One region of the Azonexus sp. MM2026_4 genome, then DNA from elsewhere that is predicted to be linked to it. Evidence: predicted binding sites of a transcription regulator. Region 1 holds the regulator's gene; each other region holds the start of a gene.
What was found. The regulator sigma-54, encoded in region 1, starts transcription at its own class of promoters, with help from an activator protein. The targets are predictions, from matches to a motif close to TGGCACGCTTNCTGCTNA.
Positions count from the first base shown of each region.

Region 2: a site for sigma-54 is predicted at 2,815-2,832, ahead of glnA (type I glutamate--ammonia ligase). Genes of this name have one in related genera too.
Region 3: a site for sigma-54 is predicted at 3,456-3,473, ahead of nifH (nitrogenase iron protein). Genes of this name have one in related genera too.

Region 1 covers NZ_CM148380.1:2,917,529-2,924,501, forward strand. Annotated here, with positions in the region: gene hprK (HPr(Ser) kinase/phosphatase) at 1-457, opposite strand, end outside; gene ptsN (PTS IIA-like nitrogen regulatory protein PtsN) at 467-916, opposite strand; gene hpf (ribosome hibernation-promoting factor, HPF/YfiA family) at 973-1,299, opposite strand; gene AC0KWY_RS13770 (RNA polymerase factor sigma-54) at 1,314-2,771, opposite strand; gene lptB (LPS export ABC transporter ATP-binding protein) at 2,799-3,533, opposite strand; gene recX (recombination regulator RecX) at 3,530-3,964, opposite strand; gene recA (recombinase RecA) at 3,957-4,985, opposite strand; gene AC0KWY_RS13790 (hypothetical protein) at 5,189-5,398, shown strand; gene AC0KWY_RS13795 (RluA family pseudouridine synthase) at 5,401-6,081, shown strand; gene AC0KWY_RS13800 (high affinity choline transporter 1) at 6,124-6,973, shown strand, end outside.
Region 2 covers NZ_CM148380.1:2,566,637-2,573,609, forward strand. Annotated here, with positions in the region: gene AC0KWY_RS12095 (efflux RND transporter permease subunit) at 1-777, shown strand, start outside; gene AC0KWY_RS12100 (DUF4124 domain-containing protein) at 769-1,218, opposite strand; gene glnA (type I glutamate--ammonia ligase) at 1,330-2,745, opposite strand; gene AC0KWY_RS12110 (cation diffusion facilitator family transporter) at 2,933-4,099, opposite strand; gene AC0KWY_RS12115 (rhodanese-like domain-containing protein) at 4,149-4,601, shown strand; gene nadA (quinolinate synthase NadA) at 4,645-5,742, shown strand; gene AC0KWY_RS12125 (endonuclease/exonuclease/phosphatase family protein) at 5,753-6,508, shown strand; gene clsB (cardiolipin synthase ClsB) at 6,498-6,973, shown strand, end outside.
Region 3 covers NZ_CM148380.1:232,950-239,922, reverse strand. Annotated here, with positions in the region: gene AC0KWY_RS01085 (RDD family protein) at 1-623, shown strand, start outside; gene AC0KWY_RS01080 (hypothetical protein) at 711-878, opposite strand; gene AC0KWY_RS01075 (tetratricopeptide repeat protein) at 1,195-1,893, shown strand; gene AC0KWY_RS01070 (YqhG/Tai3 family protein) at 2,057-2,707, shown strand; gene AC0KWY_RS01065 (hypothetical protein) at 2,792-3,178, shown strand; gene nifH (nitrogenase iron protein) at 3,514-4,395, shown strand; gene AC0KWY_RS01055 (DUF362 domain-containing protein) at 4,455-4,637, shown strand; gene AC0KWY_RS01050 (NifB/NifX family molybdenum-iron cluster-binding protein) at 4,640-5,338, shown strand; gene AC0KWY_RS01045 (TonB-dependent receptor) at 5,645-6,973, shown strand, end outside.

The sequences.
Region 1 (6,973 bases):
GCACGCCCATGCCGAGCACGTCCATGAATACCCCGTGCAGGCTGACCGTATCGGCGAGGCGAGCGGAAAGGTAGATGCGCAGGTGATCGATCACCGCTGAACAATGCTTGGGCGAAAGGATCAACGGCACATCGGCCTGCCGACAGGCTTCGAGCACGAAATCGGGCGGCTTGAGTCCATCGGCAACGATCATCGCCGGCGTCCTGGCCGACAACAGATCGCTGAATAGCTGGCCGAAGCGGCGTTCGCCGATCCGCATCGCCCAGTCGTACTCGGCCTGCCCCATGACCTGCAGGCGTTCCGGGTGAATGATGTTGATGTGGCCGACGACGTCGGCGCCGTAATTGCTCGCCGCCTTCAGTTCGACCCGACGGTCGGCACGCTGGCCGACTACCCAGTTGAACAACAACTGCTCGCGGTTGTCCTGGTACAACTGTTCAAGGCTGATGTGGCGCACGGCGCGGAATCAGGACTTCTTGAACAGGGAGAGAACGGTTGCGACGTCGGGCGCCGCCAGCAGGGCTTCGCGGAAGGCCCGGTCGGAGAAGCGTTGCGCCAGTTCGGAAAGGATCTGCAGATGCTCCTCGGTCGCCTGCTCCGGCACCAGCAACACGAATAGCAGGGTGACCGGGCGGCCGTCCGGCGAATCGAAGGGAATCGGTGTGGTCAGGCGGATTAGTGCACCGGCCGCCTGTTTCAGGCCTTTGATGCGGCCATGCGGGATCGCGATGCCCTGACCGAGGCCAGTGGAGCCCAGCTTCTCGCGAGCAAACAGGCTATCGAAAATCTGCGTCCGGGCCATGCCGAGCCGACCTTCGAAAAGCATCCCGGCCTGTTCGAAAACACGTTTCTTGCTGCTCGCATCCAAATCAAGCAGAACCTGGTCGGCAGTCAGAATGTTGTCTAGGGGGGTCATGGGAAAGTGTTGAAGCAAAAAGACCGCAGCCGGGAATGGCTGCGGTCAGGGCCGGCTTATTCGCCTTCAAGGTGCTGCGACGGTTTCTCACCGCGATGGTGATCCTGCACCTTCTGCTTGTACTTCTGGACCTGGCGGTCGAGCTTGTCGAACATGGCATCGATCGCTGCGTAAAGATCGTCGCCGGCTTCCTCGACATGGATGTCCTTGCCCGGCACGTGCAGGGTAACTTCAGCCTGCTGCTTGAGCTTCTCGACCGAGAGCACGACGCTGACGCCGGTCACCTTGTCGAAGTGACGCAGAACGGGTTCGAGCTTGTTCTCGACGTATTCGCGCAGGGCCGGGGTAACTTCAATATGATGACCGCTGATTTGCAGATTCATTTTTTCTCCTCTCTCTACAGGGTCTTTCGTAAATTGACCGGCGGGATGTTCAACGATTCGCGGTATTTGGCGACCGTGCGTCGGGCAACGACGATTCCCTGCTGGCCTAGTATTTCGGATAATTGACTATCCGACAAGGGCTTCTTGCCATCCTCCGCCGAAATCAATTGCTTGATCAGCGCACGAATGGCGGTGGCAGAACAGGCACCGCCAGTATCGGTGGATACGTGGCTGCCAAAGAAGTATTTGAGCTCGAAAATTCCCCGCGGCGTCGCCATGTATTTCTGGCTGGTCACCCGTGAAATGGTCGATTCGTGGAGGCCGAGCAGGTCGGCAATCTCGCGCAGGACCAGGGGCCGCATGGCGACTTCGCCGTGCTCGAAGAATTGGCGCTGGCGGTCGACGATGGCCTGGGTGACGCGGTGGATGGTCTCGAAACGCTGCTGGACGTTCTTGATCAGCCAGCGTGCTTCCTGCAACTGGCCGCTCAGATTGCCGTTGCCGCGCCGCTGCTTGGCGAGGATTTCCGCGTACAAGCGGTTGATGCGCAGGCGAGGGTAGGCGTCCGGATTGATGTAGGCCGTCCACTTGCCCTTGAGTTTCTTGACGATGACATCGGGCGTGATGTAACGCGCTTCGATCTGCGAATAGCCGGCGGCCGGCCGCGGATTGAGGCTGGTGATCAGTTCGTGGGCGCCCTTGAGGATTTCGTCGTCACAGCCGGTGAGTCGGCGAATCCGCGCAAAATCGCGGGCGGCCAGAAGTTCCAGGTGCTTGTCGGCGATGGCCATGGCCAACGTCCGCTCGGCGCAATCTTCCTCGACCTTGAGCTGCAGCAGCAGACATTCGCGCAGATCGCGGGCGCCAACACCGGTCGGATCGAAGTTCTGGATGTGGCGCAGGGCGATGTCGAGCTCTTCGAGTTCGACTTCGTACTCGGCGGGCAGGGTTTCCCAGAGTTCATCGAGAGGCGTCGCCAGATAACCGTCATCGTCGAGCGCTTCGATCAGGAAACGGACCAGGCTGCGATCGCGTTCCGACATCTGGGTCATTCCCAGTTGCCAACCGAGGTGCTCGCGCAGGCTGACATTGGCTGCGTGACTGTCCTGCGGGTCGTTGTCGTCATCCTCGTCACGCCCGGCGCCGGTGAAGGTACCGGCGTCGCTCGACCAGCGGTCGTCATCGACGTCGTCCGGGGTCATCGGCGGCTCGCCCTGAGCGTCCTCGTGACTTTCCGGTGGGCTTGCCGTCTCTGCCGAGCTTGCCTTGTCCGGCGAATCGAATTGCTGGGCGGCGGCATACGACTCGGTCGGGCCGTCGTCGTCGCGCTCCAGCATCGGGTTTTCCAGCAGATAGCGTTCGATCTCCTGCTGCATCTCGACCGTAGACAGTTGCAGCAGCTTGATCGACTGCTGCAACTGCGGCGTCAGGGCGAGATGTTGCGAGAGTTTGAGCTGGAGTGCCGGTTTCATTGCGGGAATGGTCTGGTCACGTAGGAATCAAAGCCGGAAATGTTCGCCAAGGTATACCTTGCGCACGCTTTCATTGTCGACAATTTCTTCCGGCCGCCCGGAAGCCAGGACGTGACCGGCGTTGATGATCACTGCGTGATCGCAGATGCCGAGGGTCTCGCGAACATTGTGGTCGGTAATCAGGACACCGATGCCGCGATCCTTGAGGAAACGGATGATTTTCTGGATTTCCAGCACGGCGATCGGATCGACACCGGCGAAAGGTTCGTCGAGCAGAATGAAACGCGGATTGGTCGCCAGCGCCCGGGCAATTTCGACACGCCGCCGCTCGCCGCCGGAAAGCGCCGCCGCATTGACATGGCGGACATGGCCGATATGCAGCTCGCTCAACAACTCCTCGAGCCGCGCGGCGATCTCGGTCGGCGTCAGCTTCTGCAACTCCAGCACCGCCTGGATGTTTTCCTCGACGTTGAGCTTGCGGAACACCGATGCTTCCTGCGGCAGATAGGACAGTCCGAGGCGGGCCCGGGCATGCATCGCCTGATGGGTCAAGCGCTCCTCGTCGATATAGACCTCGCCGCCATCGGCAACCACCAGACCGACGACCATGTAGAAACACGTGGTCTTGCCGGCGCCGTTCGGACCGAGCAGGCCGACCACCTCGCCCGACCTGACGGCGAAGGAAACGTCCTCGACGACAGTCCGCGCCTTGTAGCGCTTTTTCAGGTTATGGGCGGACAGGGTGGCTGACGGCAGGCTCATTCGTCTTCGACTCCACGCAGGACATGGCGGATCGCTTCATGGGAAAAGCCGCGATACTGCAGGAAACGCGTCTGTTTTGCACGCTCTTCCGGAGATTCCGGCGGCTGGCCGAACTTCCTGACCCAGATCGCCCGGCAACGTTCCAGCTCGTCGCCGGCCTCCGGTAGCGCCGCCGCGATCTCGCTGTCGCCGATACCGCGCTGCTTCAACTCCTGGCGCAGACGGGCGTTGCCATAGCGGCCGGCACGGGCGACCACCCGTTGCCTGGCATAGCGGTCGTCGGACAGCAGCCCCTGCTGCTCCAGCGCATCGAGCACCGCCAGCAGCGCCTCGCCGGACTCGGCCTGGGCGGCCAACCGGGCATGCAGCTCGGCCCGGCTATGTTCGCGCCGGGCCAATAACTGCAGGGCGCGCTGACGCAGTTCAGTCATCCCCGCCGGACGAACGGGTCGGCTTGAGCACCTTGGCCGCTGCCGCCTCACGGATTTTCGCCTCGATCTCGCGGGCGGTATCCGGGTGGCTACGCAGGAACTCGCGGGCGTTGTCCTTGCCCTGGCCAATCTTCTCGCCCTGGTAGGCATACCAGGCGCCGGACTTGTCGATCAGCTTGTGGGCAACGCCCATCTCGACAATCTCGCCTTCGCGGGAAATGCCTTCACCGTAGAGGATATCGAAAATGGCTTCGCGGAACGGCGGCGACACCTTGTTCTTGACCACCTTGACCTTGGTCTCGTTGCCGATCACCTCGTCGCCCTTCTTGATGCCGCCGATGCGGCGGATGTCCATGCGCACCGAAGCGTAGAACTTGAGCGCGTTACCGCCGGTGGTGGTTTCCGGCGAGCCGAACATGACGCCGATCTTCATCCGGATCTGGTTGATGAAGATGACCAGCGTATTGGTCTTCTTGATGTTGGCGGTCAGCTTGCGCAACGCCTGCGACATCAGGCGAGCGTGCAGGCCGACCATCTGGTCGCCCATTTCGCCTTCGATTTCGGCACGAGGGGTGAGGGCGGCGACCGAGTCGATGACGATGATGTCGACCGAACCCGAGCGCACCAGCATGTCGGAAATCTCCAGCGCCTGCTCGCCGGTGTCGGGCTGCGAAATCAGCAGGTCGCCGACATTGACGCCGAGTTTCTGCGCATATTGCGGATCGAGCGCATGCTCGGCATCGATGAAGGCGGCGACGCCGCCCAGCTTCTGCATTTCAGCGACGACCTGCAGACAGAGCGTGGTCTTGCCCGAAGATTCCGGACCGTAGATCTCGACGACACGGCCACGCGGCAGGCCGCCGACGCCCAGCGCCAGATCAAGCCCGAGCGAGCCGGTGGAAACGACCTGGATCCCTTCGTCGATCTCGGCATCGCCCATCTTCATGATGGAGCCCTTGCCGAACTGCTTTTCGATTTGTTGCAGCGCTGCGGCGAGCGCCTTTGCCTTGTTGTCGTCCATGTTCTTACCTCGAAACGTTGAGCGGATTATGGCACAGGGGCCAGGGATGGAACAAAAATTGCTGGCTGCATGATGATGCGCCATCGGCAGCAAACATGCCAATGGCGATTCCGTTCGCTGCCGAATGCCGCGGCCAGGGGTGTATGCTTTGCGCCCCTGCCCGAACGACGGCATTTACTGTACAACTATACAGTATATCGACCATGAAATATCGTCTTCTCCGCTACCTCATCCCGACCTTGCTCGGTCTCGCCATCCTCGGCACCCAGGCTCGCCCAGCAAGCTGGCACCGCTGGCTGAGCAAGATCGACGGCACGACAGTCTGCCTGCAGACCTCGCCCGGCGCCGGCTGGACCCATGGCGGCGGACCGTTCCGCGACCCCCGCTGCAGCATCCCGGACCGGCGTTCCTGAACATGCCCGATTACCGCCCGCCCGCCGAAGATATCGTCGTCGTCCACGTGGACGACCAGTTGCTGGTCGTCGACAAGCCCAGCGGACTGCTCTCCGTTCCCGGACGCGGCGCGGACAAGCAGGATTGCGTGATCAGCCGCCTGCAACGCCGCTGGCCGGAGGCGATGATCGCCCACCGCCTCGACATGTCCACCTCCGGACTACTCGTCGTTGCCCGCGGCGAAGCGGTGCAGCGCGAGATGTACCGCCTGTTCCGGGAACGGGCGGTGGACAAGCGCTACGTCGCCGCCGTCGCCGGCCTGATCGCCGACGATAGCGGGGAAATCAACCTGCCGCTGATCTGCGACTGGCCGAACCGGCCACGGCAAATGGTCAGCCACGAACTCGGCAAACCGTCGCTGACGCGTTTCCGGGTCATCGCCCGCGATCCGGCGCGGGATGCGACGGTCGTCGAACTGGAACCGGTAACCGGCCGCTCGCACCAGTTGCGCGTCCATCTGGCGGCCCTCGGCCACCCCATCCTCGGCGACGATTTGTACGCCGGCGCAGCCGCCGGCCGGGCAGCGCGACTGCTGCTGCACGCGGCAGAAATTGCCTTCCCGCACCCGCTGGATGGCAAAGCCATAGATTTTCGCTGCCCGGCGCCATTTATCCCGCTAGAAAAAGCCGCAATAACCTTATAATTCCGCGCATTTTCAACCCCTTGCCGTAGCCGACCCGCCATCATGCTGATCTGGTTCGTCGTCATCTATCTCGCCGTTTCCATCGGCATCGGCCTTTACGCCGCAACCCGGGTGCACAACGCCCGCGACTACATCGTCGCCGGCCGCAACCTGCCATTTCCCATCGTGCTGGCCATGGTCTTCGCCACCTGGTTCGGCGCCGAAACCGTACTCGGCATTTCCGCGACCTTCATCGACGAGGGATTCCGCGGCCTGATCTCCGACCCGCTCGGCGCGTCGATCTGCCTGATGCTGTTCGGGCTGATCTTCGCCAAGCGGCTTTACCGCCTGAATCTGCTGACCCTCGGCGACTTCTTCCGGGTCCGTTTCAACCGCAAGGTCGAAGTCGCGCTGTCAACGGCCATCATCATTTCCTACCTCGGCTGGGTCGGCGCCCAGATGGCCGCCCTCGGCCTGGTCTTCAACGTCCTCAGCGACGGTAGCATCTCGCTTACCCAGGGCACCCTGATCGGCGCCGGCGTCGTCCTGCTATACACGCTGTTCGGCGGCATGTGGTCGGTGGCGATGACCACCTTCGTGCAGATGATCGTCATCGTCCTCGGCCTGCTTTACGTCACCTGGCTGGCCGGCGACATGGCCGGTGGTTTCTCGGCCGTTGTCGGCAAGGCTGCCGCTGACGGCAAGCTGAATTTCCTGCCCACCGCCGACCTGCTCGACATCGTTTCCTGGATCGCCGCCCTGCTCACCATGGCGCTCGGTTCGATTCCCCAGCAGGACGTCTTCCAGCGAGTCAACGCATCGAAGAACGAATGGGTTGCGGTCTGGGGCACCACGCTGGGCGGCCTGTCGTATTTCTTTTTCGCCGCTGTCCCGCTCTTCCTCGCCTATTCGG
Region 2 (6,973 bases), 350 kb from region 1:
CGCCACGACCCGGCCGCCCTCGCCGGCCTGATGCTGCCGACGCCCGCCGGACGCAGCGTGCCGCTGTCGCAGATCGCGCGCCTGACGCCGGTCTTCGAACCCGGCCTGGTCTGGCGCCGCGACCGCGTGCCAACCATCACCGTGCGCGCCAACCTCTACGGCACGACGCAGCCGGCGACCATCGTCGACCATCTGCAGGGCCCCATCGACAGCCTGCGCCAGCGACTGCCCGCCGGTTTCAGCATTGTTCCTGGCGGCTCGGTCGAGGAATCGGCCAAGGGCGGCAACTCGGTCGGCGCCGGCCTGCCCTTGTTCATCCTGGCCGTCGTCACCATCCTGATGATCCAGTTGCAGAACGTCTCGCGCGTCGTCATGGTGCTGCTCACCGCGCCGCTCGGCATGATCGGCATCACCCTGTTCCTGCTCGTCTTCAACCAGCCCTTCGGCTTCATGGCGCTGCTCGGAACGATCGCCCTGTTCGGCATGGTGATGCGCAACTCGGTGATCCTGGTCGACCAGATCGAGCAGGACCTGGCGAGCGGCCGCGCCCGCTGCGAGGCGATCGTCGAATCGACGGTGCGCCGCCTGCGGCCGATCGTGCTCACCGCCGCGGCTGCCGTGCTGGCGATGATCCCGCTGTCGCGCAACGATTTCTTCGGACCGATGGCGATCGCCATCATGGGTGGCCTGATCGTCGCCACCGCGCTGACGCTGTTCTTCCTGCCGGCGCTCTACGCCGCCTGGTACAAGGTCGGCAAGCGCGGCGCCTCAGCGTAATCCGCCCAGTTCCTTCTGGATCGCCTGCAGATTGCGTTCGTGCTGGGCGACGCGGTCACGGTAGGGCGCGGTCCGCTCGGCAACGTTGCCGGTGCGAATGGCTTCCTGTTCGGCCAGTTCCTTGCGCGCCTGCTCCAGCTTGCGCTGCTCGCCGGCCTGTTCCTGTTCGAGAATCAGGCGACGGTCGCCGTCGCGCGCCTTCTGGGTATCTTCCTGGACCCGTGGAAAACCCGCCGGCGTCGGATTCCCCGCCGCGCGCGGCGCGCTGCGCGCTGCCGGGACCGTGTTGTGCTCTTCGCTGACGATCGCCTGGCAATTCTTATTGACCCGGCTATTGGAGATCAGGACCCCGCCACCGGCATCGGTGCACTTGTAGATGGTCTGGGCCGACAGCGCCAGCGGTGCCAGCGCCAGGGAGAAAATTAGCAGCTTGCGTGTCATCGTCATGCTTCCTGGAAACCGGGTCAGTGTACCGGAGTAAACGACCGACTTGCCGAAAGGTGAACAAAAAAAGGGCGGGGAAATCCCCGCCCTTTCTGCTTCCGCTGGCGATCAGCAGGAGTAGTACAGATCGAACTCGACCGGGTGCGTGGTCATGCGGATCTTGTTCACTTCTTCCATCTTCAGGGCGATGTAGGCATCGATCCAGTCGTTGGAGAAAACGCCACCGCGGGTCAGGAACTCGCGATCCTTGTCCAGGCTGTCCAGCGCTTCTTCGAGCGAGGCGCAGACGGTCGGGATCTTGGCATCTTCTTCCGGCGGCAGGTCGTACAGGTTCTTGTCGGCCGGATCTCCCGGGTGGATCTTGTTCTGGATGCCGTCGAGGCCGGCCATCAGCAGCGCGGCGAAGCACAGGTACGGGTTGGCGATCGGATCCGGGAAGCGGGTCTCGATACGACGGGCCTTGGTCGAAGCGACGAACGGGATGCGGATCGAAGCGGAACGGTTCTTGGCCGAGTAGGCCAGCTTGACCGGAGCTTCGTAGTGCGGGACCAGACGCTTGTAGGAGTTGGTGCCCGGGTTGGTGATCGCGTTCAGCGCCTTGGCGTGCTTGATGATGCCGCCGATGTAGTAGAGGGCGGTTTCCGACAGGCCAGCGTACTGGTCACCGGCGAACAGGTTCTTGCCGTCCTTCCAGATCGACTGGTGAACGTGCATGCCCGAGCCGTTGTCGCCGACGATCGGCTTCGGCATGAAGGTGGCGGTCTTGCCGTACTGGTGGGCAACGTTGTGCACCACGTACTTCAGGATCTGGGTCCAGTCGGCGCGCTTGACCAGGGTCGAGAACACGGTGCCGATTTCGCACTGGCCGGCGTTGGCCACTTCGTGGTGATGCACTTCGACCGGCACACCCAGCGATTCGAGGGTGAGAACCATGGCCGAACGGATGTCGTGCAGGCTGTCGACCGGGGGAACCGGGAAGTAGCCGCCCTTGACGCCCGGACGGTGGCCGGTGGCGCCGTTGCCGTCGTTCTTCTCGCCGGAATTCCAGGCCGCTTCGGCGGAGTGGATCTTCAGGTTGCAGCCGGACATGTCGACCGACCATTCGACGCCGTCGAAGATGAAGAATTCGGGTTCCGGACCGAAGTAGGCGGTATCGCCGATGCCGGAGGACTTCAGGTAGGCTTCGGCGCGCTTGGCGATCGAGCGCGGGTCGCGGTCGTAGCCACGGCCGTCGGCCGGATCAACGACGTCGCAGCTGAGGACGACGGTGGTTTCGTCGAAGAAGGGATCGATGTAGGCAGTTGCCGGATCCGGCATCAGCAGCATGTCGGAAGCCTGGATGCCCTTCCAGCCGGCGATCGAGGAACCATCGAAGGCATGGCCGTTTTCGAACTTGTCTTCATCAAAAGCGGAGACCGGCACGGTAACGTGCTGTTCTTTGCCACGGGTGTCGGTGAAGCGGAAATCGACGAACTTGGCGTCATTTTCCTTGATCAGATTGATCACGTCTTGCGGGGTTGCCATACGCGTTAGTCTCCTAAGAAAACAGGATGCCGGCCGGGCCGGCAACATTCAAAATCCAGCGCCTGAGAGGTAGCAGAAAGCATGCCAAGGGTCCCGAGCGAAGTTTTTCATTGTGCCACAAGGGACTGCGATCAAGCACCAGCAATCTTGCGCACCATTATAGTGCACACAAAAGAACGCAGCACCATTACGGTGCCGACGAGTAGTTCAAGCGCAGCGCATGAACCACCGGCAAATCCCGCAAACGACCAGCCAGGCCGGCCTCGATATCAGCGAGGGAGGAACAATCCGCCAACGAACCGTAAGCGAAATAAAGATCGACTTCGAGTTGCCCGCCGACATAGTGCAGGACAATCCTGGCCGGCGCCGGCAAATCAGTCAGCAGGGGCGCGAGCTGCGGCAACAGGGCTTCGCGATCAGGCAGGCCAAGCGCTGAACGATCGGGCTCGACATCGTCGTCCGGATCGACGTGTACGAGAACATCGAGCACTTCCGGGTGCGCCCGGAGCACCGCCGCCCGTGCCGACTCGGCGATATGGTGACCTTCCGAGACGCTGATCCGGGGATCGACCTGGACATGGGCGTCGACCAGCACCTGATGCGCCATGCGCCGGGTGCGCAGGGCATGCAGATCGAGCACGCCGGGTGTCGTGCGCAGGGTGTTGCGGATCGCCGTGACACGGGTCTCGTCGAGCCCGGTGTCGATCAGCTCCTCGATCGCCTCCCAGGCCAGCTTGCCGCCCATGCGCAGGATCATGAAACCCATCAGCGCCGCCGCCAGCAAATCGAGGAAGCCCCAGCCGAGCAGCGCACCGCCGATGCCGACCACGACCACCAGCGCCGACGCCGCATCAGCCCGGGTATGCAGGGCGTTCGCGGTCAACAACTGGGAACGCAGTTTTTCGGCAACCCGGATCAGGTAGCGATACAGGACTTCCTTGGCGACAACGGTGAGGACGGCAATCCAGAAAGCCAGCATGGCGATCGCCGGCTGGCTGGCGTGCTCGCCGAGGCGCATACCCGAATCCCACAGGATACCGGCGCCGATCAGCACCAGCGACACCCCGAGCGCCAACGTCGCCGCCGTTTCGACGCGACCATGCCCGTAGGGATGAGCGCGGTCGGCCGGCAGCACGCTCTGCCGGCTCGCCCAGATGACGAGAAAGTCGGACAGCAGGTCGGAAAAGGAGTGCAGGCCGTGTGCGACCAGCGACTGCGAATGCGCCAGCCAACCGACGATCAACTGGACAACGGTCAACGCCAGGTTGACCAGCACGCTGACCCAGGTCGCCCTTTGCGCCTCGCCGGCACGCGCTGCGGCACTGCCCGGCGGCCCGGAATCCACTTTTCCCATCGGGTCTGTCCTATATACTGTAGGGCCAAGATTCTAGCAGCGATCCACCATGGGCAAACTCAGCGACATTCTCGACATCGCACATTCCCGGGCCGAAGGGCTGGAACGCCCCTACCAGGGTGAATTGTTGCCGACCGAGGCCCACGAACTCCTGCTGCATGCCCCGGGCGCCCGCCTGGTGGACGTGCGGACCCGCGCCGAATGGGATTGGGTCGGACGCATTCCCGGTGCCATCGAGATCGAATGGAACCAGTACCCGGGCGGCACCCGCAACCCGCATTTCCTTGCCGAACTGCGCCGCCAGGTCGATCCGGAAGCGCTGCTCATCTTCATCTGCCGCAGTGGCGTCCGCTCGATCGGTGCCGCCGCGGCCGCCAGCGACGCCGGCTACACCAACTGCTACAACGTGCTCGAAGGCTTCGAGGGCGACAAGGACGCCAACGGCCATCGCAATGCCGTTGGTGGCTGGCGGCGCGCCGGCCTGCCCTGGCATCAGGGATAATTCGTCCTTTCGCGCGGCCGTCCGCGCCATTTCCGGAATCAGCATGCACACTGCGACCCTTTCCTTCGCTCCCTTCAACGACCTCGCCGACGACGCCTGCCAGGAGCGCATTCGCGCCGCCCGCGCCAGGCTCGGCAAGCGGGCCGTGATCCTCTGCCACCATTACCAGCGGGCCGACATCTATCAGCACGCCGACCTCACCGGCGATTCGCTGAAGCTATCCAAACTCGCCGCGCAGACCGATTCGGAATACGTGATCTTCTGCGGCGTCCACTTCATGGCCGAAGTCGCCGACATCATGACCGCCCCCAACCAGATCGCCATCCTGCCCGACCTCGCCGCCGGCTGCTCGATGGCCGACATGGCCAACCTGGCCAAGGTCGAACGCTGCTGGCGCGAACTGGGCGAAGTGCTCGACGTCGAAAAGGAAGTCACGCCGGTCACCTACATCAACTCGGCGGCCGACTTGAAGGCCTTCTGCGGCGAACACGGCGGCATCGTCTGCACCTCGTCGAACGCCGGCACCATCGCCAAATGGGCCTTCGCCCAGCGCCCCAAGGTGCTGTTCTTCCCCGACCAGCACCTCGGCCGGTGGACCGGCCACAACATGGGCTTCCCGATGGACGAGATGGTGGTCTGGGACCCCGACCTGGAAATGGGCGGCCTCACCCCCGAACAGATCCGCAAGGCGCGCATCCTGCTGTGGAAGGGCCACTGCTCGGTGCACCAGATGTTCCAGAAATCGCACATCGACGCCTTCCGCGCCAAGTACCCGGAAGGGAAAGTGATCGCTCACCCCGAGTGCAATTTCGAGGTCTGCGCGGCTTCCGACTACGTCGGCTCGACCGAGCACATCGTCAAGACCATCAAGGAAGCGCCGGCCGGCACGCGCTGGCTGGTCGGCACCGAACTCAACCTGGTCGACCGCCTGGCGAAGGAAGTGCTGCCGCAGGACAAGATCGTCCAGTTCATGGCGACCACCATCTGCATGTGTTCGACGATGCAGCGCATCGACCCGCAGCACCTCGCCTGGACGCTGGAAAACCTGGCCGACGGCAAGGTCGTCAATCCGATCCGGGTGCCCGAGCACGAGGCCAGGCTGGCCCGTCTGGCGCTCGACCGCATGCTCGCCATTTCCTGACCGGACGCCCATGCCGCAGGCCCTGCACGTCGTCACCTACAACATCCACAAGGGGTTTTCGCAGTTCAACCGGCGGATGATGGTGCACGAACTGCGCGAGCGCCTGCGTCACCTCAACCCCGACCTGGTCTTCCTGCAGGAAGTGCAGGGCCTGCACCTCGGCCATGCCGAGCGCCACGCCGACTGGCCGGACTCGCCGCAGCACGAATTCCTCGCCGAAGACATCTGGCAGGCGGCCTACGGCCGCAACATGATCTACGACCGCGGCCACCACGGCAACGCGATCCTCTCGCGCTTCCCGATCATCGACATCCACAACCAGGACGTCACTCACCTGCAGTTCGAGAAACGCGGCCTGCTGCATTGCCGGATCGAACTGCCCGGCGGCCCGCCAGCCCACTGCGTCTGCGTCCATCTTTCGCTGTTCGGCCATTCGCGCCGCCGCCAGATGGACGCCCTGGCCGATTACCTGGATCGTCTCGACGATCCCGCCGCGCCGCTGATCGTTGCCGGCGATTTCAACGACTGGCGCAGTCGCGCCTGCCAGCAACTGGCCGGCCGCCTCAACCTGCAGGAAGTTTTCTCGCAGGAAGTCGGCGGCCGTCCGGTGCGCAGCTTTCCCGCCGCCATGCCGATGTTCCGGCTCGACCGCATCTACGTGCGCGGCTTTGCCGTCCGCGAAACCAGCGTGCACCACGGCCCGCCGTGGTCGGCAATTTCCGACCACGCCGCGCTGTCGGCGCGACTGACGAGGCATGAGTCCTGACTTCCTGCCCGGCAACCGCCTGACGCTGCTCAACTCCGGGCGCGACTACTTTCCCGCGCTGCTCGCGGCGATCGCCGGCGCGCAGCGGGAAATCTATCTGGAGAGCTATATCTTCGCCGCCGACCCGATCGGCCACGAAGTCGCCTCGGCGCTGTGCGAAGCGGCGCGTCGAGGCGTCGTCGTCAATCTGCTGGTCGACGGTTTCGGCGCCCGCAATTTCGCCGACGACTTCCGGCCGCAACTGGCCGCCGCCGGCGTCCGCGCCTTGTTCTACCGACCGGAGATCCGCCGCTTCCACATGCAGCGCCATCGCCTGCGCCGTCTGCACCGCAAGCTGGCGGTGATCGACGGCATGATCGCCTTCGTCGGCGGCATCAACATCGTCGACGACGACAACGCGCCGGTCGAGATGCGGCCGCGTTACGACTACGCGGTGCGCGTCGAAGGCCCGCTGCTGGCGCCGAT
Region 3 (6,973 bases), 2.0 Mb from region 1:
TCGGGGCATTGATCCTAGGTGATGCCATAGGCGTTTCGCATGTCTATGGCAAGGTGGCCCTTGCCCTTGTACCAATATTTGTCCTTGAACCCGGTTTGGTGGCTGTTACCGGTGGCACCATCGGGCATCACTTGCTGAGAATTCGGGTCACCACCATTGATGGGCAGCGCAATATCAATATTTTCGCGGCCATCATTCGCTTTATCGCGAAACTGCTGCTTGGGTGGCTGTCGTTTATATTCGTTCTCACTACAAAAAAGCATCAGGCAGTGCACGATCTGCTGGCCCGATCTGTAGTTGTCCATAAAGATTCGAGCACATTGCCCGCCCACGAGCTGTTGGCTGAGAGAACACCAGACAGCGCCGAGTACGTGTATCCCGCCGCTTGGCGGCGAGTACTGGTCATATGCGGCTATTGGCTTATGGCCACCGTAGCTCTTTCGCTCTTCAGCAACATGGTGGCATCTGACCAATGTCTAGAGGGGCGTCGGTGTGCTACCTGGGAGTATCTGCTTCTGCTGGCCCTAAACATTGCCTGGCTGGTATCGCTCGGGTGGGCCACCGTACGGGGATGGGGCGGGCAATTGTACGGTTGCAGGAGGCTTCCACGTGCCGCTGCATAACAATCCGCTCCACCGGACCGTCAGCCAGCTACGCTGGCTGCCTTCCGGTGAGCTTCGTCGTTAGCCTCAAAACAACACCATGCTCGTTCAAAGAATATTTTGGATACTTCTTTTTTCCGCGACTGTAATTTTGGTCACAATAATTGGCTTTGTATTGTTCCAAAAATCATTTCCGTATTTGGCAATTGCCGCTCCAACCATTTCAGGACTAATACCGATCGCACCCCTAATCAGAGCTTCACGTCGTAAGAACATCAGTCAAATATCCACGTTTCGTCTATGTCTTCTAGTGACACTTCCTCTTGGTATCGCTAGTTCAATGTTCGCTATTCAAGGCATTGCCATGAGCGCCATGTCCGGTATGCGCTGGTAGTTCAATTATGTCTAATCGTGTAGCTAGGGGTTTCTCTCCCCCGGCCCCCACACCACCCACCGTGCTGCTCCGCAGTGGGCGGTTCAACGAGATGGCTCGCTCGACTACGACGAATAGCCCTGTGCCTTGCACCATAACCGCTTGATGCTCGGCCCCCCCCTGGCGCTCAAGCCAGTAACTGTTCAACGCTTGCCGCCCATGAACATCATCCTCCGCAAACACTGGAATAGTCTTAGATCAGCCGCCAACAGCGGTGATGCCAATGCGCAATGGGAACTCGGCTACTGTTACGAGGAGGGGGTAAAGGACAAGTCCGGAAGACTGCTTGCCGCCGCAAACCCAGAGGCGGCCATACAGTGGTACCAAGCATCCGCTTCGCAAGGCAATCGTCAGGCGCAGAACTCGCTGGGCGTAATCCTCAGTTCGGGTGGCGAAGTCCCCAAAGACCTTCCGCGCGCCATTTACTGGTCAAAATTGGCTATCGCGCAAGGCGACTCAACGGCTGCATTCAACCTTGCGACCATCTACCGAGACATGGGAAAGCCAAAGCTGGCGTTTCGCTGCTACCAAAAGTCCGGGGCCATGGGAGACAACGACGCACATCTGCAAATCGGCCTCTGTCATTTCTTCGGCTTCGGTACTCGTCAAGATTTCGCGTCCGCGCGTTCCTCCTTTGAGCGACTCATCGCATGCGACCCGAGCACTTGCTACCAAAGATCAATTGAAAATGCGCGCTACTGGTTGTCCGTCCTCCAACTCATCCGTGGCCCGACGAGGAAAGGCAAGCTTGCACGAGTCCGATCTCTACTTGAAATGGCAAACGCGGACGATGACCATGAACAAGCCAACGAGCTTCTCAACCTCATCGGGAAAACTCGCTATCAAACAGCGGCCTAGTACCTCCCGGGGACTTTCGCTGGTGGCACTGGACGAGGAAATCCATTTCATTTATTAATAACCATGTCGCAATTATTGATATTTAAATCATGATTGAAATAAAACCGAATCAAGCCATAGCGGTTATTTCACCTGCTTCATTTCAGGTCAAAAGCAACCCTGATTGTTTGATCAAGCCCACTCCATCCGAACTGCACAAAAGCTGAGCAAGCCGGTCATGTCACATATTTCATTGGAGACGGTCCACATGTTGCGCAGAACTATCGCGCTGATGCTCCTTGCCTCGATGGCACTTGGCCTTCAAGCCGGGGCTGTAGAGCCTGAAGGCGCAGCGGAGACGGTCAAGAATTTCTACAGGCGATATCTTAGCTATTCCTACTCCAAGAACTGGACGGCCCCGCGCCCCACAATTCCATTCTCCAAAGACTTCGCTGATGAGATTGCGAAAACCGATCGCATGTGCAAGGAACTGGGAGAGGATGGTCCTTGCGGATGGGGTTCGGATATCGACGTCTACTTCGACAGTCAGGAGAGTGACCCGAACCTGACTTACGCCAATTCCGGGATGACAATAGCGGAGGTGGGGCCGGGAATCGTTCTGGCCAGCTTCAATGTTTTACCGTCCGAAAAGAATGCCGGCAGTTATTACGAAAGGCGCGTCACATATAAATTGATCCTCGAAGGTGGGGTTTGGGTCGTTGATGACGTCATGAACACGGCCGGCTTGTCAGCCAGAAAGGAAATGGCTGAGGAGCAGGAATTTCTGTTGGCCCATCCGCGCAAGGGGGATCTCGCGCCAAATGAGGGAAGCTAATCTGCCGGCATGCGACGCACAAGTGCGCATTGCTTTGATCGTCTCCCTTTAATTCGTCACCCTCAAAACGGAGCCGCCCACGCGATGTTTGTGCGATTCGTGATTCACAAGAACGACGGGGACTCTGGTCGTCGCCAAGGCATCTTTCAAGCGATATCTGAGCTCGAATACGAAGGCGTGCTGCAGGAGCACGAACAAAGGCAGTACGACGAAATCTACGAGTGGTTTCGCCATAACCTCAAGAAACCCCGCAGCTTTTCACGCTCATCGAAGCCCCATGCAAAGAACGTTGCTCTCAGCTGGTTCAAGGACACAGCCGTTGCGCACCTCGCTAAGATGCACGCGTTGTCGCAGATCCTCAACGCCCACGGCATCATTGTCGAGGTACTGAGAACGAACCGTCCCGGCTATATCGTCTATGAAGACCAGCTTCAAGTGGCTGCCGAACCATTCAAGGAAACCACGACCTGATGAGTGCGCATCGGTTCGCCAAGGACTTCTCTCTCCCGCTCCCACACTCTCCGCGCAGTTCCGCAACGGGCGGTTCAACGGGACGGCTCGCTCGACCAAGACGTGTCGCCCCTGGATCGCATCTCTCCACGACGAAAATAGCCTCGGGAACGTCGCCGGCACATCCGCGAACATTTGGCCGCGAAACGTTCTTCGCGGAACGCCCAGACCCGGCCGGCAGCTCGGGAATTCTGCCGCGCGCCACTGCTTACCGTTTATTTTCAGTCACTTGAAACAGTGGCACAGGGATTGCTCAAAGGATGGGGTCACAACCTCAATCCCTAGGAGAAATCAACATGGCCAAACTGCGTCAATGCGCCATCTACGGCAAAGGTGGCATCGGCAAGTCCACCACCACCCAAAACCTGGTTGCCGCCCTCGCCGAATCCGGCAAGAAGGTCATGATCGTCGGCTGCGACCCGAAGGCTGACTCGACCCGTCTGATCCTGCACAGCAAGGCCCAGACCACGGTCATGCACCTGGCCGCGGAAGCTGGCTCGGTCGAAGATCTCGAACTGGAAGACGTCCTGTCGATCGGCTTCGGCGGTGTCAAGTGCGTTGAATCCGGCGGTCCGGAACCCGGCGTCGGCTGTGCCGGCCGCGGCGTCATCACCGCCATCAACTTCCTGGAAGAAGAAGGCGCCTACGACGAAAACCTCGACTTCGTCTTCTACGACGTGCTCGGCGACGTCGTCTGCGGTGGCTTCGCCATGCCGATCCGCGAAAACAAGGCGCAGGAAATCTACATCGTCTGCTCCGGCGAAATGATGGCCATGTACGCCGCCAACAACATCGCCAAGGGCATCGTCAAGTACGCCAACTCCGGTGGCGTGCGTCTGGCCGGCCTGATCTGCAACAGCCGCAACACCGACCGCGAAGACGAACTGATCATGGCCCTGGCCGCCCGCCTCGGCACCACCATGATCCACTTCGTGCCGCGCAACAACGTCGTGCAGCACGCCGAAATCCGCCGCATGACCTGCGTTGAATACGATCCGACCCACAAGCAGGCCGACGAGTACCGCGCGCTGGCTTCGAAGATCGTCAACAACACCAACTTCGTCATCCCGACCCCGGTCGAGATGGAAGAGCTGGAAGAGCTGCTGATGGAATTCGGCATCATGGAAGCGGAAGACGAATCCATCGTCGGCAAGACCGCCGCCCAACTCGCCGCCTGATCGGCCAACGGTGGCGCGCGGCGCGCGCCACCCTTTTCCGTCCTGCCAGGAGATTCGCCATGGCCATGAAAATCGACCCGGAAATCTGCACCACCTGCGGCGACTGCAAGCCGGTCTGCCCGACCGGCGCGGTGCTCAGGACCAAGGGCGTCTATTCGATCGACGCCAGCCTCTGCACCGAATGCGACGGCGACCCGGAATGCGTTGCCGTCTGTTCCGCCGACAGCATCCAGCCGCTCTGATCATGGAAAGCCGCCTTTCCCCGGAACTCGCGCTGCGCATCGGCCTGGCCGGGCGCTGCCTGAACACCGTCGGACTGCGCGGCTTGATCGACATCCTGATCGCCATCCGCGGCCTGCCGCTGAGTGCCGACAGGTTGGCCAGTCTCGACCTGGCGGCATTGCGCCGCGCCGGTCTGAACAACGAAAAGCGCGCCGACCTGCGGCTGGCGCTGGCCTACCTGCGGGGCGACGCCGCGATCGAAATCGTCGATTCGCCGCCAGCCGTCCCCGCCGCCGAACTCGACCACTCGCTGCGCCTTGCCGTCGCCACCGACAACGGCGCCTCGATCGACGGCAATTTCGGCAACTGCCGCTCCTTCCTGATCTACCAAGTGTCCGCCGCCGACATCCGCCTCGTCGAGCAACGCTCGCCGGCGCCGCTCAGCCGCCGCGCCGGCCGCGATTCGCAGCGCACCCGGCTGATCGGCGACTGCCGCCTGCTCTATGCGCAGACGCTGAGCAACCAGGCCGCCGCCCGCCTCACCGTCAACGGCATCCACCCGGTCATCTTTCCCGACGGCAACACCGCCGCGGAAAAGCTCGCCGACCTGCAGCGCGTCCTCGCCAGCGACCATCCGCCGCCCTGGCTGGCCAAGGCAGTCGGCCAGCACGGCTCGCCACGCCTGGCGATCGACCGCCCCGTCCTGATCCATTCCCGCTGAAGCGGCGCTTGCCGCCCGACGGCACGCCGGCGTTTCCGCGTTGTCCGGAGCAGCGCCACACGCCTGGGCCGGCAAGAACAGCTTGCGCTCACCAAGCGGCGCGCCCGCACGCGCAGGTACACCTGCGCCCGGGCAACGGTACATCGGCGAACACCGGAGGCGGCAATGGCCGCCGCCGAACGCCACGGCGCCTGACATCGGCGAACAATCTTCGGTGCTTGTTCGGATCGGTCAACAAATGCGCGCCGCGAAGCACTGGCACGCGCCTTGCCATGACAGGGATGAACCTGTTCTCTGGAAGCCATCATGCCCGCCCCTCTCCGCCGCCTTTCCCTCGCTCTCGCCATCGCCGCCATCGGCGGCCCTGCGCTCGCCGCCGACGACCCCGTAGAACTCCCGGAAGTCCGCGTCAGCGGCGCCGCCTATGCCAACGGCGAAGCCAGCCATGGCTACCGCAGCGACCAGGTCCGCCTCGGTCCGCTCGGCAACGGCAGCAGCCAGGACACGCCATTCACCGTCAACAGCGTGTCGGCCGAGTTCATCGCCAACACCCAGGCCGCCAATACCGGCGAAGCGCTGAAGTACGTGGCGACGGTGTACAACAGCACCGGCGCCAGCCAGATCACGCCCTACTTCGCGATCCGCGGCCTGAGCGCCTCGACCTGGACCTACAACATGGCGGTCGACGGGATGCGCAGCTTCGACATCTACCAACCCATGGAAGACAAGGCCGGCATCGAAGTGCTGAGCGGCACCTCGGGCTTTCTCTACGGCATCACCTCGCCCGCCGGCATGATCAACTACAACACCAAGCGGCCGACGCGTGCGCCGCTGGCGGAAATCACCGTCGGTCTCTACGACCGGCAACTGTACGGGGCGATCGACCTGGGCGGACCGCTCGCCGGGCGCGGCGACCTCGCCTACCGTTTCAACCTCGGCCTCGCCAATGCCGGCGACACCGGCACCGAAGACATGAGCCAGGAGCGCTACAGCATCGCCGGCGCGATCGACTGGCAACTCACCGCCGACACCCTGCTGAGCTTCGACGCCGCCCGCGCCAGGCGTGTCGTCGAGCAGCCGCAGGCCCTGTTCGTCCCCAGCCTGGCCAGCGGTATCCCGAAAGCCCCGGACGCGAGCAAGAACTGGGGCCCGCAAGACGGCCACACCCACGACCTCACCAGCCGCCTCGGCCTCGCCGTCGAGAGCCGGCTCAACGAAGTCTTCTCGCTGCGCGGCAGGTTGCGCTACAGCGATGGCGAACGGAGTTACCTGATGGGGCGGCAATACTGGCAGAACACCGACCTCGACTACCGCTGGCGGCTCGACGCCCACGACAAACACCGCCGCAGCGCCTGGCAGACCGCCCTTTTCCTCGACGCAGCCTTCGCCACCGGCCCGCTCCAGCACAAACTGACCTTCGGCGGCACCTACGACGATTTCCACCAGGGCTGGAACGGCTACAGCACGCTATTCAGCGCCGCCGCCCCGGCCAGCTGGTTCGCCGGCAACCTCGGCGGCCCGGCCTGGGCGCCTGCGCTGACCACCAAACCGGGTACCGAACAGCAGCAGGACACGCGCTACACGACCTGGATGCTGGCCGACCGGATCGCCATCGGCGAGCGCTGGGAAGTCCTG